2 regions of the Streptomyces akebiae genome follow, and region 2 is predicted to be linked to the other one. Evidence: predicted binding sites of a transcription regulator. Region 2 holds the regulator's gene; the other holds the start of a gene.

Region 1 (11,795 bases), 1.3 Mb from region 2:
CTGCACACCTCCAGGCCGTCGAAGCCGGGCAGCATGATGTCGAGGATCAACAGGTCGGGCTGCCAGGCCTCCGCGGTGTCCACCGCGGCCGGTCCGTCGGACGCGGTCTGGACGACGAAACCCTCGGCGCGCAGGCGGGCCGCGATGGCGTCGACGATCGTCGGGTCGTCCTCGACCACGAGGACCCGGCGCTGTGCGCCCGGCGTCGCCGTGGTGTTGTTGTGGGTGGTGTGTGTCTGCTCCATCGCCCGCCCCTGTGTTGCTTTCCGGAATCCGTGGGGTGATCCCTTGACTACGCATGGCTGCGCATGACTGCGATTGACGCTTGAATGATCGGCGTCAGGCAAGCAGGGTACGGGCAGTCACCGCACCAGGGCTATCCAGGTCGGACCGCGAGGTGCACCACGTCCGGAACTCCTCGGGCAACCGGGATCTCTTCGGTACGCACCTGTTGGAACCCGGCATTCCCCAAGGTTTCCTCGAATTCCGCAGATGGCCGCGCCGACCACACGGCAAGCACCCCACCTGGCCTCAACACCCTTGCGCAGCTTGCCAGTCCGGTCGGCGAGTAGAGGCTGTCGTTGCTCTCGGAGACGGTCCAGTCCGGCCCGTTGTCGATGTCCAGGCAGAGCGCGTCGAACGTGGCGGATGTCTCATTGACGTACGTGACGAGATCGGCTTCCACGATCTCCGTACGGGGGTCCGCGAGCGCTCCGGCGGACACCTCGGCCAGCGGTCCGGTGCGGTGCCACGCGATGACGGAGGGTTCGCGTTCGACAACTGTGATCGGCCCCCAGCGCGGATCCGCGGCGGCCTGGGCGAGCGAGAAGCCGACGCCCAGACCGCCGATGAGCACACTTGGCCGAGAACGATCCGTCAGCGCGGAGAGAGCGACGTCGACCAGCAGCCGCTCCGAACGGCCGTCCGAGGTGTCCATGAGGAAGCACCCGTTGGCGATGATCTGCAACAGCTCTCCGTGCCGTCGCAGCACGACCTCGCCGTAGGGGCCCTCGTGCCGGTCGATGACCACGGGTTCGTCGGTGTCGGTGATGGGCATGCGCCCATCCTTGCGTGCCCCGGGCACGGGGGCAGCCGAATTACGACGGCCCTGCGACGTCCCGGAGGCGAAGTGGCTCGATCGGAGCGCGACTTCAGAGCGCCAGGCCGTGGCCGTACGGGAAGACCGGGTCCGCGGTGTCGTTGGGGACGCCCGGACGGGACGCCTCGACGGCCGCCATGGAACGCGGCAGTTCGAAGGGCAGCCGGCCCTCGGCCCGGGCCCGGCCGAAGGCCACGTCGAGCAGGGCCGTGTCCGAGGCCCCGTAGTCGGCGATCAACGCGGCGGCGTTCGCGGCGATCTCCGGGAGCACGGCGGGCCGCTCCAGGTTGACGCAGACCAGGGTGGGCACGGCCGCCAACAGCGCCAGGATGTCCTTCAGCCGCTCCTCGTCGAACGCCAACGACCCGGAGTGGAAGAAGGACTCGGAGAACCCCGGCCGCTCCTCGTGCGGCGTGCGCAGCCGCAGCACGGCCACGTCCGCGTGGGCCGGGTCGGCCACGACATTGCCGTACAGGGACGCCGTCTGCGCGCCCACTCCTTCGACGTACAGGTTCGGGCGGTCGGTGAGCGGGAGGAGGGAGTGGTTGGTCAGGACGGTGAGCGAGCGGCGCTGGGCGGCCTCGCCGAGGGCGGTGAACTCGCTCGCGCCGACGGTCTCCTCGGCGCGGTCCGGATCGACGTACCGCTTCTCGAAGAGCCCGAGGACGAACTTCTCGCGCAGGAGGCGGCGGACGGAGGCGTCGACGCGCTCCTCGGTGATCCGGCCGGAGCGGACCAGTTCGACGATCACCTCGGGGCACTGTTCGCCGCCGAACTGGTCGGCGCCCGCGTCCAGGGCCTTCGCGGCGCGTTCGGCGACGGTGAGGTGTTCGACGCCCCAGGCGTGGGCCTGGTGCGTCTCGCCGCCGATGCGGGCGTCGGTGAGCAGGCCCCAGTCGGTGCAGACGATGCCGTCGAAGCCGAGGCGTTCGCGCAGCAGGCCGGTCAGCACGTCCCGGTTGAAGCCGAAGCCGACCTCCTCCCAGCCGTCCACGCCGATCGGCAGTCCGTAGTACGGCATCACCTGCGAGCACCCGGCCTCGACGGCCGCCCGGAACGGCGCGAGGTGGTGGTCACGCATGCCGCCCGGATAGATCTGCTCCTTGCCGTGCGGGAACTGCGGGTCCTCGCCGTCCCGTTGCGGGCCGCCGCCGGGGAAGTGCTTGACCATGGCGGCGACCGAGCGCGGACCGAGCCGGGGTCCCTGGAGACCGCGTATGTACGCCCTGACCAGCGCGCTCGTGACCTCGGCGGACGAGCCGAAGGTGCCGGACTGGCGAGCCCGGCGGGGCTCGGTGGCGAGGTCGATCTGCGGGTGCAGGGCGACCCGCAGGCCGACGGCGAGGTACTCGCGGCGGACGGTGTCGCCGAACCGCTCCACCAGCTCCGGCTCGCCGATCGCGGCCAGGCCCAGGGGCTCGGGCCAGGCCGAGAAGGCACCGGAGCCGAAGCCGGCGCCCGGGTTGTCGGTGAACGAGTGGCGCGGGTCGGTGGAGAGGGTGACCGGGATGCCCAGTCGGGTGTCGGCCGCGAGTGCCTGGAGCCGGTTGACCCATTCCGCCGTCTCCCGCGTCCCGTACCGGCCCACGAGGTTGAAGTGGGTCAGATGGCCGCCCGCGACCAGTTCCGTGGTGCCCTGCCGGGGGAACGGCCCGTCGGTCGCCTCGGCGAGCGTCCCGTCGCCGTTCATCGTCAGCATCGTGTGGAAGAGCTGACCCGCCTTCTCCGCGAGGGTCATCCGGGCCACGAGGTCCTCCACCCGTTCGTCGACGGGGCGGCTCGGGTCGCGGTACGGGGCTGTGGACATCCGGGGTTCCTTGGACGAGACGGAGGCCGGGTTCGGGACGGTGGCCGGGTACAGGACGGTTGCCGGGTTCGGGACGGTGGTACGAAGCGGTGGCCGGGCCAGGGGCTCTCCTGGGGGACGAGGGCGGCGGCGTCGCCGCTCAGGCCCGTTCAGGGAAGCAGCAAAACCGAGTGGGTACTAGGTTTTGGACAAGTGGCCACTCTCACGCGGCACATGGCTTGAAAGAAAGGGTGATTGACTCGTGTAACCGTCGGTCAGCGAAGGCCTGCGAGGTCGCGCGGCGGGGCTGGCGCGGCGGGGCTAGGGTGGCGGCCATGGTGCGGAACCGGAGGTCGGAGGGGTCCGACAGCTCCGCGGCGCGCAAGCCGGAGGGGTCCGACAGCTCCGCGGCGCGTCAGCCGGAGGGCTCCGGCGTGCGGGGCACGTACGCCGTCGGGGACGAGCGGCGGCTGTGCATTCTCGACGCCGCCGTCGAGCACTTCGCCCAGCGGGGCTTCCACGCCTCCTCGCTGGCCCGGATCGCCGCCGACGTCGGCATCACCCAAGGCGGGCTGCTGCATCACTTCCCCAGCAAGGAGGACCTTCTCGTCCAGGTCCTCCAACGCATGGACGCGAGCGACCGGGAGCGGTTCTTCTCGCGGGAGTTCGAGTCGGCGGCCCAGATGTTCACGGCTCTCGTGCGACTCGCCGAGTACAACAGCGCGCGGCTGGGCCGCACCCGGATGTTCAACGTCCTCGCCGCCGAGGCCGGCGACCCCGGGCATCCCGCCCACGCGTACTTCGTCGAGCGGTACGCCGACGTCGTGGGCACCCTGTCCGGAGTGCTGCGGCGTGGCGTGGACAGCGGTGAACTGCGGGCCGACACGGATGTCGTGGCCGTCGCGCAGGAGCTCGCCGCGGTGATGGACGGGCTGCAGATCCAGTGGGTGCTGGATCCGAAGGGGTTCGACATGGCGGGCCGGTTCCGGGCGTATGTGGAGCGGGTGAGGAGGGAGATCGGCGCCGAGGGCTCGTAGCGGAGGGCTGGTGCGGAGGGGCGGTACCGGTGGAGTGGGAGCGGGGGCTCGTGGAAGCCCGAGTGCTGTCGGCCTGCTGTGCATCGCCCTTCGGGTGGCCGGGGTCACAGACAGGGGCGTGCCGGGGCGTCGAGGGTGAGGTGAAACGGAAGGAGACCCTCACTTTGGATGCCGCCGAGACTGTGGAGACCGCGGGGCCCGTCCTCGACGGCATCCCGCGGCAGCCGGGTACGACACCCGGGCGGGCGGCGGCGGAGGCCGCGGATGCCGGGGCGTGCGCGGAGGAGACCGAGGCGCGCGCCGGGCGTACATCCTCCCCGCACCGGCGCCTCCCGTTCCCGCGCCCCTGGCGACTGCTCCCCACCCCCGTCGGCACGCCCTTCGCCTTCTTCTACGCCACCGTCCTCGTGATGACCTCGCTCGTCGCCGAGTACGCCGACCCGGCCCTGGTGCACGCTCTGCATCAGGGCTCCAGTACGGATGTGGCGCATCTGGTCCGCACCCCGGTGCCGGTTCTGCTCACGAGCGCGCTGTGGGTCGCGGGCGGGGTCGGTTCCCTGTACGCCCTCGCCTTCCTGCTGGTACTGACCGCGCTGGAACGCCGGATCGGCGGGTGGCGCACGGCCGGTGTCTTCCTGCTGGGCCATGTCCTCGCCACTCTGGCGACGGAGGTCCCGGTGGGCTTCGCCGTCCTGGCCGGTCACCTCCCCGGCAGTTCCCTCCACCGCCTCGACTACGGCATCAGCTTCGGCGTGGCCGCGAGCGCCGGTGCGCTGGCGGGCCTGCTGCCACCCTGGCTGCGGTGGCCGCTCCTGCTGGGCTTCGGCGGGATGCTGGTGGACGACCTGATCGCGTTCACGGACCCGATGACCAACTGGGGGCATCTGCTGTCCCTGGCCATCGGGGTGGCGACGTGGCCGGTGGTGCGGGAGTGGCGCCGCCCGTCAGGGGGAGCCGGTGAACTTCACGCTCGTCAGCGGGGCCGTCACCGTCCAGCCCAGTGATGCGTACAGGGCCCGGCCGTCCGGTGTGCCGGCCAGTACTCCTGTTTCCGCGCCCTGTGCGATGGCGGCTTGGGCGAGGGTGCGCATGACGAGGGTGCCGAGGCCGCGGCGGCGGTGAGCCGGGGACGTCTCTATCCGGTCGGCGACCGCCGTCGCGCCGGTCGGGGCGATCTGGCCGCGGGCCGCCAGGGAACCGTCCGGCGCCGCGACCATCACCCGGGTCACGCCACCGCGCGACCATGTGCGCAGCCGGTAGCCGTCGGGCAGGGGCGCCGGGGTCTCGCGGGGCCTCAGTCGTACGGTCATCAGGAAGCCGGGGTCGGGGTCGATCCACCAGCCCTCGCCGAGCCAGGGGCCCACCGTGGCCGCGTCCGCGAAGACCTTGAGCCAGGTGCCGGCGCCGGTGACGGAGTCCGCGACCTTGCGGACCGTCTCCTCGTCCACCTCGCCGTTCGTCGCCGAGAAGACGTGGCGGGTGACGTGGTGGGCCATGCCCATGTCGATGGTGAAGCCCCAGGGCTCGACCACCGGGGGTGCCGCGCCTCGGGAGACGACCCATCCGTCGACCCATGCCCGCACTGTTCCGTCCACCGCGACCACCGTGTTTGTTGTAATGGGTGAGATTGGAGGCAGGGTATTACGTGAGGAGGGTGGTGGTGTATCCGAGAAGCCGTGCATCGTCTTGATCGCCGCCGGGGCCGGTTGATTGGCTGACCGACATGACTGACCTCGGACCCGTCGCCTGGCCGCCTGTCCCGATCCGGACCGAGAGGCTCGTGCTCCGCGGGTCCGAGGCCCGGGACCGTGCGGTGTTCATCGAGCTGCACGCTTCGCCGGAGGTGCACACCTATCTCGGCGGGCCCCGGCCGCGTGACGAGTTGGAGCGTGAGATGCCCGCGGTGCCCGGGCGGTGGCCGGGGAGTTTCGTCGTCGAGCTCGACGGGGCGATGATCGGCCGGATCCTGCTCCGGAGGGCGCCGGAGCATCGTCGCCCGGCTGCCGAGGGGAAGGTTGATCTCGGGTACCTGTTCCTGCCTCGGGTGTGGGGATGCGGGTATGCCGCCGAGGCGTGTGCGGCGGCACTCGGCTGGGTCGGCGGCCTCCTTCCCGGTGAGCCGGTGGTGCTCGCCACCCAGACCGCCAACGTCGGCTCGATGCGCCTCGCGGCCAAGTTGGGGTTCACCGAGGTGGAGCGGTTCCAGGCCTGGGGTGCCGAGCAGTGGCTCGGTGTGCGGTCCCCGGTCGCGCCCTCCGATTGACGGCCGGTGATCGCCCACAGCGAACGGTCGCCCTCTCGGGGAACATTCCTCGGCTCACGTGCATTGAGTCCGCATAGCTCAACTTGACTGCCGAGGGAGAGATCATGGCATCGACGTCCGCACCGCTCACCCTGCCCGTACTGCCGCTCGACGAGGAGGTCGTGCTGCCGGGAATGGTGGTGCCGTTGGACCTCAATGACACCGACGTACGGGCCGCGGTGGAGGCCGCGCAGGCCGCGGCGCGGGCGGTGCCCGGGAAGCCGAAGGTGCTGCTGGTGCCGAGGATCGACGGGGCGTACGCGAGCACGGGCGTGCTCGGGACCGTCGAGCAGGTCGGACGGTTGGCCGACGGGGACCCGGGAGCGCTCATCCGCGCCATAGGGCGGGTGCGGATCGGGGCCGGGACCACCGGGCCCGGCGCCGCCCTCTGGGTGGAGGGGACCCGCCTCGACGAGAGCGTGCCGGAGCCGCTGCCCGGTCAGGTCGTCGAACTCGTCAAGGAGTACAAGGCACTTGCCACCAGCTGGCTGCGCAAGCGCGGCGCCTGGCAGGTCGTGGACCGGGTACAGGCCATCGACGACGTCTCCGCACTCGCCGACAACTCCGGCTACTCGCCCTTCCTCACCGTCGAGCAGAAGATCCAGCTCCTGGAGACCGCCGACCCCGTCGCCCGGCTGAAGCTCGCCACCCAGCTGCTGCGCGACCACCTCGCCGAGCAGGACGTCGCCGAGACCATCGCCAAGGACGTCCAGGAAGGCGTCGACAAGCAGCAGCGCGAGTTCCTGCTGCGGCGTCAGCTCGAAGCCGTCCGCAAGGAACTGCGCGAGCTCAACGGCGAGAAGGACGGCGAGGAGTCCGACGACTACCGGGCGCGCGTGGAGGCCGCCGACCTGCCGGAGGCGGTGCGGGAGGCCGCGCTCAAGGAGGTCGACAAGCTGGAGCGGTCCAGCGACCAGTCGCCCGAGGGCGGATGGATCCGCACCTGGCTCGACACCGTCCTGGAACTCCCGTGGAACGAGCGGACCGAGGACGCGTACGACATCCAGGGGGCGAAGGGTGTCCTCGACGCCGAGCACGCCGGGCTGGAGGACGTCAAGGAGCGCATCACCGAGTACCTCGCGGTGCGCAAGCGGCGGGCCGAGCGCGGGCTCGGCGTCGTCGGCGGGCGGCGCGGCGGTGCCGTGCTCGCGCTCGTCGGGCCGCCCGGTGTCGGCAAGACCAGCCTCGGCGAGTCCGTGGCGCACGCCATGGGGCGGAAGTTCGTCCGGGTCGCGCTCGGCGGTGTGCGCGACGAGGCCGAGATCCGCGGGCACCGGCGTACGTACGTGGGCGCGCTGCCCGGCCGTATCGTCCGTGCCATCAAGGAGGCCGGTTCGATGAACCCGGTCGTCCTGCTCGACGAGATCGACAAGGTGGGCTCGGACTTCCGGGGCGACCCGGCGGCGGCGCTGCTCGAAGTCCTCGACCCCGCGCAGAACCACACCTTCCGGGACCACTACCTGGAGGTCGAGCTGGACCTGAGCGACGTCGTCTTCCTCGCCACGGCCAACGTGCTGGAGGCGATCCCCGAGGCACTGCTCGACCGGATGGAGCTCGTCCGGCTCGACGGGTACACGGAGGACGAGAAGGTCGTCATCGCCCGGGACCACCTGCTGCCCCGGCAGCTGGAGCGGGCCGGGCTGGACGCCGACGAGGTCGTGCTCGACGAGAGCGCGCTGCGCAAGCTCGCCGGTGAGTACACGCGCGAGGCGGGCGTACGGAACCTGGAGCGGTCCGTGGCGCGGCTGCTGCGCAAGGTCGCGGCCCAGCACGAACTGGGCCGGCGGGAGCTGCCGTTCACCGTCACCGACGAGGATCTGCGCGCGCTCATCGGGCGCCCGCACCATGTGCCCGAGTCGGCCCAGGACCCGGCGGAGCGGCGTACGGCGGTGCCGGGTGTCGCGACCGGGCTCGCGGTCACCGGCGCGGGCGGCGACGTGCTCTTCGTCGAGGCGTCGCTGGCCGACCCGGAGACGGGCGCGGCGGGGCTGACCCTCACCGGCCAGCTCGGCGACGTGATGAAGGAGTCCGCGCAGATCGCGCTCTCCTTCCTGCGCTCGCACGGCGCGGAGCTGGAGCTGCCCGTCGCCGACCTGAAGGACCGGGGCGTGCACATCCACTTCCCGGCGGGCGCGGTCCCCAAGGACGGCCCCAGCGCCGGCATCACCATGACGACGGCCCTCGCCTCGCTGCTGTCCGGGCGGCTGGTCCGTACGGACGTGGCGATGACGGGTGAGGTCTCGCTGACCGGGCGGGTGCTGCCCATCGGTGGCGTGAAGCAGAAGCTGCTCGCCGCACACCGGGCCGGTGTCACCACCGTCATCATTCCGAAGCGGAACGAGGCCGACCTCGACGACGTGCCCGCCGAGGTCCTGGACAAGCTCGACGTCCACGCGGTCACCGATGTCCGTCAGGTCCTGGAACTGGCCCTGGCCCCGGCGGCGGTGGAGGTGCCCGTGGCCGCGTGAGCGCCGGGGCGACACCCGCAGCCGACCCGGACCGTTCCCTGAGCGGACGGTGACCGCCCGCGCGGCGGTCACCGTCCGCTCCCGCCTGCGAAATACTGAACGGCGCTGCCCGCGAAGCGGAGTCGGCGAGAACCTTCAGGAACCCGGAATCGGAAAGCAGGAGCGCTGACGTGCACGACGAGGGCGGAAACGGCGACGGAGGCGGCGACGGCGGTGTCGGGGCCGGCGGCGGTGTCGCGACCGGCATGCCGGCGGCCGGCATGGACCAGGCGTTCCTGGCACTGGAGCGAGAACTGACGGTCCTGCTGCGGCGCGCCCGTGCCAAGTCCGGGGAGATGGCCCGGGCCGTCCACCCCGACCTGGAGTCCGCCGCCTACGGTCTCCTCGCCCGCCTCGACGAGGCCGGTCGCCTGCGCGCCACCGAACTCGCCGCCTACATCGGCGTCGGCAAGGCCACCATGTCCCGTCAGCTCCGCGCCCTGGAACACCTCGGCCTCATCGCCCGCGAGCCCGACCCCGCCGACGGGCGTGCCTGGCTCGTCCATCTCACGGAGGAGGGCCGGGCCCGCTTCCGTGCGGTCCGGGACGCCCGCCGGGTCGCCTACGTGCGGCAACTCGCCGGCTGGGACCGGGACGAGGTGGCCGAGCTCGCGCGTCTGCTGCACCAGCTGAACCGCGGTGTGGAGAGCTGAGCGGCCGAAGCGCCACTCGTGGGCGGGGGGCCCGTCACCCGGAGGAGTCGCTCACCACTCCACGAACACCACGCTCGCGTCGTCGTGCGTCTTGGCGCGGCCCAGGAACTCCCGCTCCACATCGGTGGCTTCCAGCTCCCGCACCCGCTGCACCAGCCCCCGTGCCCCCGTCTTGCGGACGAGGGTGAGGCAGTCCGCCCAGTCGCCCTCGCGGAACGTCTCCACCCAACGGCCCGCCCCGTCCGTCAACGCGGCCAGTGCGCGGACCTCCTCGCGGGGGACGGTTCCCGTCACCGCCCGCGCGGCCACGGCCGGATCGGCGGCCGCCGTCCAGAACCCGCCCTCCTTGTTCCGCACCGTCGAGTCGGCGATCGCGGCCGTCGCCAACGAGGCCCGGGGCAGCCGGGAGAGCCGGTCGTCCAGCACGGCCGTCACCGCGCCGTCCGGCCGCTCGAACAGCAGGGCCGAGTCCGACAACACCAGGTACTCCACGGCCGCTTGCGACCAGCGGGCGAGGACCACCGTGGCCTGTGGGGTTCGCGGGTGAGAAAGGTCACAGGTTTGGGCGTGGGCCCGGGCGGTACGAGAAATGGCCTGTGAGAGCACGTCGGGCAACGGCGAATCCCGCTCCGAAACGGACAGTTCGGTCAGGGTGCCGCCGAGGCGGGAAGTGAACCATGCGACCGAATGTCGACAGCCGTAGCCGTCGGGCGGCGGGGTCACGCCGTCGAGGAGGACGAGGGCGCCGCCCTGTCCCCCCGCGGGCAGGGCCACCGACGCGAAGTCCTCGTTGGGGCGACGGGGATCGCCGGGTTCCGAGACGAGTTCCGTGCGCATTCGGCCAGTCTGCACGAGCCCGCCACAAGATCCGTGAAAGGCCGACAACGGTCGCCGTACGACCCGGACCCTCCAGGCGGGCCGCCGGGTTTGGCATGGAATGATCGTGAGCGGTGAAGCGCGGCGGCGAATACTGTCAAAGCGCGTCGCCGACGTCCAACCGGCCCGCTGCGGGGGGCATCGGCACGAGCCGGGGGAACTTGCCCGCCAACTCCTCGGGGATGTTCACTCCTTCGGGTGGCGGGACCGATGATGCGGGACCACTGCCCACCGGCACTGGGAGGGTCGGGAGCCGTACCGGGGGGACGGCCAGATTTGACGAGTTGACGGATCGTCACCCGGGCTAATGGGTACACGAGTCAGGAATGCGAGCACCGGTGCAGAAGACGCGGCCTCGGCGCGCAGGCAAGCAGGCAGCCTCGAAGGCCTCGGCGGCCTCCCCGAACCAGCAGGGGACGGCACAGTCCGGGGCCCCGGCCGTCGGCACCGGGCGGAAGGCGCACGTACGCAACCGGCTCATCGTCGCCGTGGCCGTCGTGGCCGCCGCCATAGCGGGCGCCGGGGCACCTTCGATCCTCGCCGCCTCGGAGCAACTGCACGAGACCCAGAGCCTCGTCACGCTCGCCGAGCAGACCCAGGAGGCACTCACCCTCGCGCACGCGCTCGCGGACGAGCGGGACGAGGTCACCGCGTACATCGCCGCCGGGCGCCCCAAGTCGGCCGCGCCCAGCGAACAGCGCAGTGACCGGGTCGACACCCAGGCCGAGGAGCTGAGCGCCGACACCGACACCTCCGCCGCTCTGCGCGAGGACATCGCCTCCATCGCCGGCGTGCGGGAATCGGCGCTCTCCGGGAAGAGCACCGCTCTGGAGGCGCACACGGCGTACACCGCCGTCGTCACCGAGCTCCACGCCCTCGCCGAGGAACTGGCCGCCGAGCTGCCGCCACGCGCGGGCGGCGGCGCCTACGCCCTCGCCGAACTCGACACAGCAGTCCAGCAGGCCGCCGCCGCCCGGGGGCTGCTCGTCGCCGCGCTCAGCGTCCCGACGACCACTCAGACGGTCATCGACCCCACCACCGGACTGCCCACCACCACGACCGGCGCCTCGGCCGCCGACGAGAAGCAGCGCGACGCCCTCACCGCCGTCGCCCAGCAGGCCCGCGTCCGTTCCGACGCCGCCCTCGCCCACTTCCGCGAGACCGCGCCCGCCGCCGGACGCTCCTCCTACGACGCCACGGTCACCGGCCCCGAGGCCGACGCCGCCGACGAGTACCTGGCGGACCTCACCGACCAGCCCACGCTCTCCGGCAGCGAGGCGGGCACCAGCGCGGAGAAGGTCGGCGCGGCCCTCTCCGCCCGCGTGGACCTGATGCGCGGCGCCGAGTCCTCCCTCTACGACCGGCGCACCAAGGACCTCGCCCAGCTGCGCGACGAGGACGTCACCGCGCTGGAGATCAGGGTCGCCGTCCTCGGCGCCCTGATGCTGCTGGCCGTCGGTGTGGCCACCGGCATGGCCCGTTCCCTCACCCGCCCGCTCGCGGTGCTGCGCATCGGCTCCGCCCGGGTCGCCGGC
Region 2 (11,795 bases):
CAACAGCCGTACACCGGGGCACCTCAACAGCCGTACGCTCCGGCTGCCCCACAGGCCCAGTGGATGCCCCCGGTCCAGCCGCCCCAGTCTCCGGGCAGCTGGGCCCCGGGTCCGCCGCCGAACTGGCCCGGTCAGCAGTCGGGTGGCTCTCAGTGACGAAAGGCGAGGAGGAGTTCGACGAGACGTTCGTCCGGCTTTTCCAGAGCGCCACGCCGTCGGCGGCGGCAGTGGTCGCCGACCGGATGGGCGCACAGGGCCGTCTGCACCTTCTGAACCAGCGGCGGTACCCGCCGCCGGAGGGATTGCGGTGCGGCAGCGCAATTACCAGGACGCGGCTGAGACGCAGCTCTCGACGAGACAGAGCCTGGTCGCCGCCGCCACGATCGCTGCCGCAGGCCGGTTCGACCTGCTGCAGTACGTCGTCGACCGCTGGCGTGTCCGCTATCCGTGGCTGGACCACAAGGACGAACGGAAGCTGTACGAAGAGGCCATTCGCCTGCGTTCGGCCGGGCCCATCGAGGAGAGGCTGGCGGAGCTGAGCTGAGCTGTCGGTCCGTCACGACAGATACGTCACCGCAAGCAGGGGGTGGCCAGGGAGGAGCCCTGACCACCCACCGGCGTCACGGCCCTGCGGCCGGACTCCCTTTCGCCGTCACTCCCTGTCCGCGTCCGCGGTCATGATGCGGACGCATTCTTCGAGCGCCCCGCACAACGCCGGTACGAAGGCGGCGAGTTCGGCGTCCGAGGCCCTTCCCGCCTCCAGCACGGCACCCACCACCGTCACCAGCACGGCGGCGGCCTTCAACGCGTGCACGTCGGCCAGTGCTTCGAGGAGGCCACCGGGGCACGTGTCCGCGAGGGCCTCCCGGCCGGTCACCGGATCCACACCGAGCCTGCGCAGCCGCGCCCCGCTCATACGGCCGCCTCCCACGGGCAGTAGTCCTGCCCCAGCGTCGCCAGAACCGCCGCCCGACGACGCGCCCGCTGAAGCCGCCGCCGATCGAGTTCGTCCCGCTCGCACTCCCAGAGGACGACGTACGGCCGGACCAACGGCAGCCCATCGACCCTCCCCGACACGGAAGTAGCCGCTTCCCGTCGGGGCCGCTGTACGTTCGGCGTCCACCATACCCGTGGATAACCGCAGATAACCACGGATGCACGGAAAGCCATGGTCACCCACGCTAGATTCATGGATCTTGACCGTACGCGCCCGCTGTGGCGGCAGATCGCAGCGGAGATCATCCGGCGCATCGAGGACGGCACCTACCCACCGGGAAGCCGGGTGCCGTCCACTCTGGAGATCGCGCAGGAGTTCGGTGTGGTGAACGCGACTGCGGCGAAGGCCATGCGGCACGTCCGGGAGCAGGGCTGGACGCGAGGCGAAGTAGGGCTGGGGACCTTCGTGGCCGACCAGTTGCCGCCTGCTTCCGGGGAAGCGCCAACCGCGTGAGCCCTGACGGCAACATCGACCACGGCGCGCCACTGACCCCATACCGGCAGCTGGCAGGGATCCTCCGCGCTCAGATTCAGCGCGGTGACTGGCAGCCCGGGCGGATGCTGCCCAGCGAAGCCCAGCTCGTGCAGCGGTACGGGATCGCCCGGACGACCGTGCGGCGAGGGCTCGGCCTGCTGGCCGACGAAGGCTGGGTGGACGCGGTACCTCAGCGGGGCTGGTTCGTCACCGACACCCTGCCGCCCTCTCCTGAGACGCCCGCGTCCCCCGCATAGCGAACAGTTCGGCGGGTCACTCCCCGGAGTCGGTGCCGCCGGGCCGGGTGCTGTGCCTGTCGATGTTGGCGAGGCCGCACACCACGGTCGAGCACCCCGGGCCCCGCCTGCCCGTCGAGGCCGTACGGATCTGGGAGGACCAGCTCGCCACCAGGGGAGACGTGGTGAACGGCCACGCCCGCCTGCGGCTCGGCCGCGACGGCGAACTCCTCGCCGAGATCCAGCGACCGGCGGTGGACGGCAAGGATGCCCCACCCCCCGCTGTGGGTGGCCTGCGACGGCGTCCCGAGCATCGCCACCGGTCTGACCCCCGAAGTCGTCCCCGGCATGCCACGCGGGGACCACGCCGTGGAGAGCCGCAGCGAGGCCGTGCGGCTGATCGGTGACCGGTTGCGGGAGTTGGAGGACGAGGGCCTGCCCCACGCGGGCGAGCTGCGGGCCTGGCTGACCCAGGCAGAGCGGGGCGGTGCGGACGCCCGCACGGTACTCGACGTCCTGCCATCGTCACCGCTGATGGACGCCCTCACCGCCGACCTGAGCCCCGGCAAGGCCCGCATCGACAACTGCTTCGGCGCGGCCCCGAAAACGGCCACGAAGACGGAGCCGGAAACACCGGCCGGAGGCCCCGCGAGCGCCACCCCGCCGCAGCCCACCACACCCACCGCCGACCGAGCCGCACCCGACATCCCCCTCTGGGAAGTCGGCATGCGTCCACGCGGCACATCCGGCGTGCCCCGCCCCACCACCCAGCAGCCCCGGCAGCTGCCGCCCGGCCACGAGCGCCCCGGCCCAGGGCTCGGCGTGGGCGACTGACCGGGGCCCCGAGGACGTCACCGGAGCGGGCCGGAATTCAGTCCCGCTTCGGCCCCGTGATCGCCTCGCCGATGACGAAGCCCTTGGCCGGCCCTTCCGGGATGACGACCTCCGTGCCGTAGGGGACACGGTGGATGTCCTCCCAGTCCGCCTTCTCGGGGCTCGGTCTGGTGAAGAGCGTGACAGCGCCCCCGCCGTCGTAGTCATCGATGGTGACGTACACCGGAATTCCCGCGCGAGCGTACTCACGGCGCTTCCTGATCCGGTCGCGGTCCTGATTGTGCTTGCCGGGAGAGACGACCTCGACGATGAGCCGAACGGCTGAGGCAACAATGCCCAGGCCGTCAGCGGTCACGTACCGTTCGCTGTCCCGCGGCACAACGAACAGATCCGGTACCCACACGCGGCCTTCGTGGATGATGTTCCCGTCCTGTCTCGCGACGAAGTCACCACCCCTCAGGTGATCGGCCAGGTCGTCCCGGAAGAGGTTCACCGTCTGACTGTGCGAGTGACGGCCGGTGGGCGACAACTCGATGGCTCCCTCGATGATCTCGGCTCGGTAGCCCTCGGGGAGTTCGATGGCCTTCCATGCCTGCCACACGACTTCGTCCAGTTCGGAAAGGGACGAGACCGGCTCGGGATCGGTCCTGATCTCAGGCATGGCCTCCGGCCTCTCATGCATCAGCGCGGTCATGGTGTGGCACCTCCTCTCAAGTGTGGGCTTGGCGTGCTCAACCCACAAGCAACGCCGCCACGCTAGGCGGCCACCGTGGCTCACCTGCGAAAACGGCTCCACTTCACTCGAACTGGTGACGCAGCAACGATTCGCTCAACAAGCCCTGGCTCTCACCACCCCCTTCGCGCCCCTCCTTCCTCCCCCGTCTCACCCACCCCGTACAACCATCCCCCCACCCCAATCGTCTGATCGTCGTCGGCGGTGTCCCCTGCCGACGACGATCGGCATCCCCTGAAGGACCCCATGACCTCAGTCAGACGCTCGACGGCGGCAGTGGCGGGCGTAGTCGTGTTCGCCGCCGTAGGCGGCCTGCTCGCGGTGACCGCCACGTCCGCGAACGCGGCCGTCACCTGTGCCTCCCCCACCTTCAAGCGGCAGCTCTTCGCGAACACCACCTTCTCCGGTACGCCGAAGAAGACGGACTGCGACGCGGAGATCAGCGAGAACTGGGGCACCGGCGCACCCGCCACCGGCCTGCCGTCCAACAACTTCGGCGTCCGCTGGACCGTGACCCGCGACTTCGGCTCCGGCGGCCCCTTCACCCTCTCCGCCACCGGCCTCGACGGCATCCGCGTCTACCTCGACCCCGGCACCACCGGCGCCCGCAAGATCGACCTCTGGAAGAACGGCACCACGACCGTCTCCAAGACCCTCAACCTCACCATCCCCTCCGGCAAGCACACCCTCCGCGTCGACTACGTCAACTGGACCGGCTCCGCCAAGGTCAACTTCACCTACACACCCCGCACCTCCGCCACCATCGACAAGGTCGCCCCGCTGACGCCGACCGCCCCGACCGTGGCGTACGACAAGGCCACCGGCAAAGCCAAGATCGCCTGGTCCAGGAACAAGGAGATGGACCTGGCCGGATACCGGGTCCTTCGTCGCCCCGCGACCAGTGACAGCTGGAAGAGACTGACCGATACGGCAGCCGGCTCCTCTGCGTACACCGACGCCACTCTGGCGAAGACCGGTGAGACGTACGTGTACGAGGTCCGCGCCTACGACAAGGCCGGCAACGAGTCGGCCGGCAGCGCGGACCGGTCGGTCACGACGGTCGACCGGACCCCGCCCCCCGTTCCCTCCCATGTCGAGGCGACCGATGGGCAGCCGGGGGTCACGCTGGCGTGGAACGCCGTGCCGGGCGCGGCGTACCACCTCGTCCACCGGCGCTGGGACGACGACGGCGGCGACAACCCCGTGGTCCAGGTGGCGAAGGTGACGTCCACCTCCTGGCTCGACACCACGGTGAAGGAGAACCTCGACTACAGCTACTGGGTCACCGCGGTCGACGAGGCCGGCAACAAGTCAGCGAAGTCCGCGGGCACCCACGTCTCGCGGGGTGATCACGCCCCTTCCGCGCCCACCGGTCTGACCGCGACGACGAAACCGGCGGCCGGCATCGGGTTGACCTGGCAGGCTCCGAAGACTCCGATCGCCCAGGATCTGTCGCACTACCGGATCTACCGCGGCAACAAGCTCGTGGACACGGTGCGTTCCACGCAGACGTCGTTCGTGGACTCCGGCGTTCGACACGGCCTTACGTACACCTACACGGTGACCGCGGTCGACTTCGCCGAGAACGAGTCCGCCGCCTCGGCATCGGCCACGGCCGTGGCTCCCACGGCCGGCCTCGCCCCGGCGGCCGTCACCGGCCTGACCGGGGCCATCGTCGGTCAGGATGTCGAGCTGACATGGCGAAGCAACCCCGAGGCGGACGAGGTGGACCACTATGACGTCTACCGGGGCCAACTCGTCGACGGCACCTGGCAGTACGAGCTGTGGAACTCGGTGCACGCGGGATGGACGGACCCCGATGAACCCCTGAGTCACGTCCAGGAGTTGTACGGCTCTCGCGGCGAGACCGTCCGCTGGGCGGTCATCGCCGTGGACATCCATGGCAACTCCCGCTTCGGCACAGGCGAGGAGTTCTCGTACGTCACCTTGACGGAACCGGTCGGCGCACCGGACGCGTAACGCGCGCTCCCTACGAGGAGGCGGCCCGATACCTGGGCGCCTGGGGCCCGGACCTCGACCGACACACGCGCCCCACGGCCCCGTACAACCAATCCCCCACCTCAGCTGTCTGTTCGTCGGCGGTAGGTCCCTGACCGCTGACGAACAGGCACCAGGCATCCCACCCAGGCACCGGCGCAGAAGGACCCAAGTGATCCCGAAAACCCCAGTCAGACGTACGGCCGGCGCGACCGCTGTCGTGCTCGCCACCGCTGGTGGGCTGCTCACCGCGGCCTCCGCGCCCGCGTCCGCCGCCGTCACGTGCACCTCCCCCGTCTTCAAGCGGCAGTTCTTCGCGAACACCACCTTCTCCGGCACCCCGAAGAAGACGGACTGCGACAGCGCGATCGACCAGAACTGGGGGACCGGCGCTCCCGCCACCGGCCTGCCGTCCAACAACTTCGGCGTCCGCTGGACCGTGACCCGCGACTTCGGCTCCGGCGGCCCCTTCACCCTCTCCGCCACCGGCCTCGACGGCATCCGCGTCTACCTCGACCCCGGCACCACCGGCGCCCGCAAGATCGACCTCTGGAAGAACGGCACCACGACCGTCTCCAAGACCCTCAACCTCACCATCCCCTCCGGCAAGCACACCCTCCGCGTCGACTACGTCAACTGGACCGGCTCCGCCAAGGTCAAGTTCACGTACACGCCCCGCACCTCCGCCACCGTCGACACGGTCAAGCCCCTTGTCCCGACCGGGACTTCGGTGTCGTACGACTCGGAGACGGGCCGGGCCAAGCTGACCTGGGCGAAGAACAAGGAGATGGACCTCGCCGGGTACAAGGTCTACCGGCGGCTCAAGGGCGCTTCGTTCGGCAGCACGCCGCTCGCGACGACCACCTCCACCTCGTACACCGATACCGGGCTGCCGAAGTCGGGCGCGGCGTACTACTACGAGGTCCGCGCCTACGACAGGGCGGGCAATGGGTCGGCGGGTACGGCCGATCAGTTGGTCACCACGGTGGACCGGATCCCGCCGACCGTCCGGGATCTGAAGGTCAGCGGTGAGTCCTCCCTCGACGGGGTGTCCCTCTGGTGGATGTCCGAGGGGGCCGAGACGAACCGGCTGCTGAGGGCCGCCTCGCCCGACGGGCCGTTCGAGGAGGTCAAGGGCCCCTGGGGCAACTCGGCGACCGATGCCACCGCCCCGTACGGGGAGACCTCGTACTACAAGGTCGCGGTGTCGGACGCGGCGGGCAACACCGCGTACTCGTCGGTGGTGTCGATCGCCAGGCCGCTCGCGGTGCCTTACTTCTGGAAGACGGAGAACCGGCCGGAGGACGGCGGCGGCGTCGATCTGCGCTGGGACGTGTCGCCGTACGCGCCGACCGAGTTCCGGGTCCACCGCGAGGAGCGCCGCTTCGACGAGGCGACCGGGACCTTCGACGTCGTCGACTCCCAGGTGGTGCCCTGCGAACCGAAGCTCGCCGACACCGCCTACGGCACCAAGTACAGCTACACCTGCACCGACACCACGGTCGTGCCGAGCCCCGACGACGGGTTCTACGTGTACTGGGTGACGACCGTCGACGCGCTCGGCCGGGAGTCGGCCCCCTCGCAGACCATCTCCCACGGCTACGGCGACGGCACCGCCCCGCCGCTCGTCACCGGGTTCACGGCCACCGCCACCGAGTACGGCACGGTCCTGGACTGGGACGACAGCCCGGTCGCCGACCTCGCCGAGTACAACGTGTTCCGGGTCAGCACGGTGGACGACGGGACCGGGTACACGCATGTGGGCACGGTCGAGGCGGGCACCAGCCGGCTCGTCGACGCGGCGAACCTCCAGGACGGCGAGCACCACACGTACTTCGTGGACGCGGTGGACACCTCGGGCAACTCCAACTACACGTCGGCCGACAAGATGGTGTCCACGACCGTCACCGAGCTCGACCTGCGGCCCACCGTGGAGACCCCCGCGGACTGGCTGGTCAGCGTGAACGCACGGGCCGCCGACGGCGCGGCCGCGGTCGACCTCACCTGGGAGCTGTCCAGCTCGTACAACGGGACGGACATCACCGGTTACCGGGTGTACCGGTGGAACCCGGCCACAGCCGCCTACGAGCCCCTGACCGCCGACCCGGTCACCGGCACGTCGTACACCGACACCACGGCCGCCGCCGGCACCACCCACTTCTACTGGGTGACCGCCCTCCACGCCGACGGCACCGAATCGCCCCCCGGCGACGCCTGGGTGGCCCTGGCCCCCTGAGCACGCGAGGTCCCCTCGCACGCCCCAAGGCCCCAAGGACCACAGCGATCCCACCCAGACGTCACAGCAGGGGCCCGGAGGTTCACCTGAACCTCCGGGCCCCTGACCGTACTTGACGAACCGTCAGTCGGACGCCTGTCGCCCCTTCGGCCGCCACACCACCAACGCGCTGCTCTGCTGCACTTCCTGGTAGGGCACCAGATCGCGCCGGTACGACGCGTGGACGGCGGCCTCGCGCTGGCGCATGGCCGCGGCGGCACCGTCGAGGGCCGCCTCCATCTCGGCCACCCGCGACTGGAGCGCGGCGACCTGGTTCTCCAGTTCGATGATGCGCTTGATGCCGGCCAGGTTGATGCCCTCGTCCTGCGACAACTGCTGGACGGTGCGCAGCAGTTCGATGTCACGGGCCGAGTAGCGACGGCCGCGCCCGGCGGTGCGGTCCGGGGAGACCAGGCCGAGACGGTCGTACTGGCGCAGGGTCTGCGGGTGCAGACCGGAGAGCTGGGCGGCCACCGAGATGACGTACACCGGTGTCTCTTCCGTCAGCTCATAAGGGTTCCTACGGCGGCCGTCCATCACATTCATGCTCCCTTCGCGGCCTGGAACAGCTCCGCTCGCGGGTCCTCACCCGCGGTCGCCTCGCGATACGCCTCCAGCGCGTCACGAGCCTTCCCCGACAGGTCCTTCGGGACACTCACCTCGACGGTGATCAACAGGTCCCCACGGGTGCCGTCCTTGCGGAAGGCGCCCTTGCCCCGGGCCCGCATCGTACGGCCGTTGGGGGTGCCCGGAGGCAGTTTCAGGGTGACCGGCGGTCCGCCCAGGGTCGGGACCCGGACCTCTCCGCCGAGCGCCGCCTCGGGGTACGTCACCGGGACGGTCACCGTGAGGTTGTCGTCCTTGCGGCCGAACACCGGGTGCGGGTCGACGTGCACGACGACGTACAGGTCGCCCGCCGGGCCGCCCCGCTCGCCGGGGGCGCCCTTGCCGCGCAGCCGGATCCGCTGGCCGTCGGAGACGCCCGCCGGGATCCGGACCTGCATGGTGCGGGAGGACTTGGCGCGGCCGGAGCCCTTGCAGATGTCGCAGGGGTGCTCGGCGATCAGACCGCGGCCCTTGCAGTCCGGGCAGGGGTCCGTCAGGGAGAAGCCGCCGCCGGAGCCCCGCGCGACCTGGCCGGTGCCGACGCACGTCGGGCACACCCGGGGTGTGCCGTTGGCGTCGCCGGTGCCCGAACAGGCCTTGCAGGGCGACTGCGAGGACATCCTGAGCGGGACGGTCGCGCCCTCGATGGCCTCGGTGAAGCTCAACGTGACCTCGGACTCGATGTCCTGGCCGCGCCGGGGCTGCACCCGCGTGGTGCCGGAGCTGCCCCGGTTGAACAGGCCGCCGAAGACATCGCCGATGCCCCCGCCGAAGCCGCCCGCCTGGCCACCGCCCTGGGCGCCGCCTCCGAAGAGGTCGCCCAGGTCGAAGTTGAACGAGCCGCCGCCGGCGCCGGGTCCGGGGCGGAAGCCACCGTTGCCGAAGAGGGCGCGGGCCTCGTCGTACTCCTTGCGCTTCTTGGGGTCACCGAGGATGTCGTTGGCCTCGGAGATCTCCTTGAAGCGCTCCTCGGCCTTGGTGTTCCCCTTGTTGGCGTCCGGGTGGAACTCGCGGGCGAGTTTGCGGTACGCCTTCTTGATCTCGGCCTCGGTGGCGTCCTTGGGGACGCCGAGGACCTTGTAGTAGTCCTTCTCGATGAAGTCCTTGGTACTCATCCTCGACGTCCCTCCTTCCGCTCACCGTGCACGCCGCCGCGCACCTCGCCGTGTACGACGCCGTCGGCGTCAGCCCTCGTCCGGGCCACCGCTCTCCTTGTCGTCGGCACCGGAGGCACCCGCCGCCTGCTCCTCGGAGCCCTCGGCCTTGGCGGGCTGCGCCCCCGGCTGGGGCTCGGCCACGGCCACCCGCGCGGGGCGGATGGTGCGCTCGCCGATGCGATACCCCGGCTGGAGAATCGCCACGCACGTCGTCTCGGTGACGTCGGGCGCGTAGCTGTGCATCAGGGCCTCGTGGATCGTCGGGTCGAAGGGCTCGCCCTCCTTGCCGAACTGCTGAAGGCCCATCTTCGCGGCGACGGTCTCGAGGGACTCGGCGACGGACTTGAAGCCGCCGACGAGTTCGCCGTGCTCCCGCGCCCGGCCGATGTCGTCGAGCACGGGCAGGAGTTCGGTCAGGAGGTTCGCGATGGCGATCTCCTTGACCGTGATCCGGTCGCGCTCGACCCGTCGACGGTAGTTCTGGTACTCGGCCTGGAGGCGCTGGAGGTCCGCCGTGCGCTCACCGAGCGCCGTACGCACCTGGTCCAGCTGCGCCGTCAGACCGGCCACCTGGGCCGTCGCTGCCGCGTCCCCGGCCGGGGCCGCCCCCTCCTGGGGGGCGGCCTTCGACTCGGCGTCCTCGGAGCCGGAGGGGACATCAGGCTGCTGCGGCTGAGCCGACTGCGGCTGCTGCTCGTCGAAGCCCGGGGTCTCCTCCGTCACGCGGCACCGTCCTTACGGTCCTCGTCGACGATCTCGGCGTCGACGACGTCATCGTCGGCCTTGGCGTCACCGGCGCCGGCCTCGCCGCCCGCGGCCTGCGCGGCCTGGGCGTCGGCGTAGAGGGCCTGGCCGAGCTTCTGCGAGACGGCCGCGACCTTCTCGGTGGCCGTGCGGATCTCGGCGGTGTCCTCGCCCTTGAGCACTACCTTCAGCTCGGCGACGGACGCCTCGACCTCGGTCTTGATGTCACCGGGGACCTTGTCCTCGTTGTCCTTGAGGAACTTCTCGGTCTGGTAGACGAGCTGCTCGCCCTGGTTGCGGGTCTCGGCGGCCTCGCGGCGGCGGTGGTCCTCCTCCGCGTACTGCTCGGCCTCCTGGCGCATCCGGTCGACCTCGTCCTTCGGCAGCGAGGAGCCGCCGGTGACGGTCATCTTCTGCTCCTTGCCCGTGCCCAGGTCCTTCGCGGTCACGTGCATGATGCCGTTGGCGTCGATGTCGAAGGACACCTCGATCTGCGGGACGCCACGGGGCGCCGGCGGCAGACCGGTGAGCTCGAACATCCCGAGCTTCTTGTTGTACGCCGCGATCTCGCGCTCGCCCTGGTAGACCTGGATCTGCACGGACGGCTGGTTGTCCTCGGCCGTGGTGAAGATCTCGGACCGCTTGGTCGGGATCGTGGTGTTCCGCTCGATGAGCTTGGTCATGATGCCGCCCTTGGTCTCGATACCGAGGGACAGCGGGGTGACGTCGAGGAGCAGGACGTCCTTGACCTCGCCCTTCAGGACACCGGCCTGGAGGGAGGCACCGATGGCGACGACCTCGTCGGGGTTGACCCCCTTGTTGGCCTCCTTGCCACCGGTCAGTTCCTTGACCAGTTCGGCGACGGCCGGCATACGCGTCGACCCACCGACGAGAACGACGTGGTCGATCTCGGAGAGGGCGATCCCGGCGTCCTTGATGACGTTGTGGAACGGCGTCTTGCAGCGCTCCAGCAGGTCGGCCGTCAGCTGCTGGAACTGGGCCCGGGTGAGCTTCTCGTCCAGGTGCAGCGGGCCCTCGGCGGAGGCGGTGATGTAGGGCAGGTTGATCGAGGTCTCGGTGGACGAGGAGAGCTCGATCTTCGCCTTCTCGGCGGCCTCGCGCAGACGCTGCAGCGCCATCTTGTCCTTGGCGAGGTCCACACCGTGGCCGGCGCGGAACTGCTGCACCAGGTAGTCGACGACGCGCTGGTCCCAGTCGTCACCACCGAGGTGGTTGTCACCGTTGGTGGCCTTCACCTCGACGACGCCGTCACCGATCTCCAGGAGCGACACGTCGAAGGTGCCGCCACCGAGGTCGAAGACCAGGATCGTCTGGTCGTCCTTGTCGAGGCCGTAGGCGAGGGCGGCGGCGGTGGGCTCGTTGACGATGCGCAGGACGTTCAGACCCGCGATCTCACCGGCCTCCTTCGTCGCCTGACGCTCGGAGTCGTTGAAGTACGCCGGGACGGTGATGACCGCGTCCGCGACCTTCTCGCCCAGGTAGGCCTCGGCGTCGCGCTTCAGCTTCTGCAGGATGAAGGCGCTCATCTGCTGCGGGTTGAAGTGCTTCCCGTCGAGCTCGATCTTCCAGTCCGTGCCCATGTGACGCTTGACGGACCGAATGGTCCGGTCCACGTTCGTGACCGCCTGACGCTTGGCGACCTCGCCGACGAGCACCTCACCGTTCTTGGCGAAGGCGACGACGGACGGCGTGGTCCTGGCGCCCTCGGCGTTGGTGATCA

Evidence for each region. The regulator HspR, encoded in region 2, represses chaperone genes until heat shock. The targets are predictions, from matches to a motif close to TTGAGNNNNNNNNNCTCAA.
Region 1: lon (endopeptidase La) is a predicted target of HspR. The motif match lies at 6,249-6,267, and genes of this name have one in related genera.

The regions. Positions count from the first base shown of each region.
Region 1 covers NZ_CP080647.1:3,372,926-3,384,720, reverse strand. The annotation lists gene K1J60_RS14395 (response regulator transcription factor) at 1-245, opposite strand, end outside; gene K1J60_RS14390 (spermine/spermidine synthase domain-containing protein) at 377-1,057, opposite strand; gene K1J60_RS14385 (glycoside hydrolase family 3 protein) at 1,152-2,906, opposite strand; gene K1J60_RS14380 (TetR/AcrR family transcriptional regulator) at 3,221-3,922, shown strand; gene K1J60_RS14375 (rhomboid-like protein) at 4,087-4,926, shown strand; gene K1J60_RS14370 (GNAT family N-acetyltransferase) at 4,867-5,517, opposite strand; gene K1J60_RS14365 (GNAT family N-acetyltransferase) at 5,646-6,185, shown strand; gene lon (endopeptidase La) at 6,290-8,692, shown strand; gene K1J60_RS14355 (MarR family winged helix-turn-helix transcriptional regulator) at 8,863-9,384, shown strand; gene K1J60_RS14350 (protein phosphatase 2C domain-containing protein) at 9,436-10,221, opposite strand; gene K1J60_RS14345 (sensor histidine kinase) at 10,587-11,795, shown strand, end outside.
Region 2 covers NZ_CP080647.1:4,668,442-4,680,236, forward strand. The annotation lists gene K1J60_RS20020 (hypothetical protein) at 1-156, shown strand, start outside; gene K1J60_RS20025 (hypothetical protein) at 308-544, shown strand; gene K1J60_RS20030 (hypothetical protein) at 653-916, opposite strand; gene K1J60_RS20035 (GntR family transcriptional regulator) at 1,190-1,450, shown strand; gene K1J60_RS20040 (GntR family transcriptional regulator) at 1,447-1,728, shown strand; gene K1J60_RS45930 (hypothetical protein) at 1,745-1,879, opposite strand; gene K1J60_RS20045 (hypothetical protein) at 1,975-2,541, shown strand; gene K1J60_RS20050 (Uma2 family endonuclease) at 2,579-3,235, opposite strand; gene K1J60_RS20055 (fibronectin type III domain-containing protein) at 3,521-5,254, shown strand; gene K1J60_RS20060 (PA14 domain-containing protein) at 5,445-7,508, shown strand; gene K1J60_RS20065 (heat shock protein transcriptional repressor HspR) at 7,632-8,084, opposite strand; gene dnaJ (molecular chaperone DnaJ) at 8,090-9,268, opposite strand; gene grpE (nucleotide exchange factor GrpE) at 9,338-10,033, opposite strand; gene dnaK (molecular chaperone DnaK) at 10,030-11,795, opposite strand, start outside.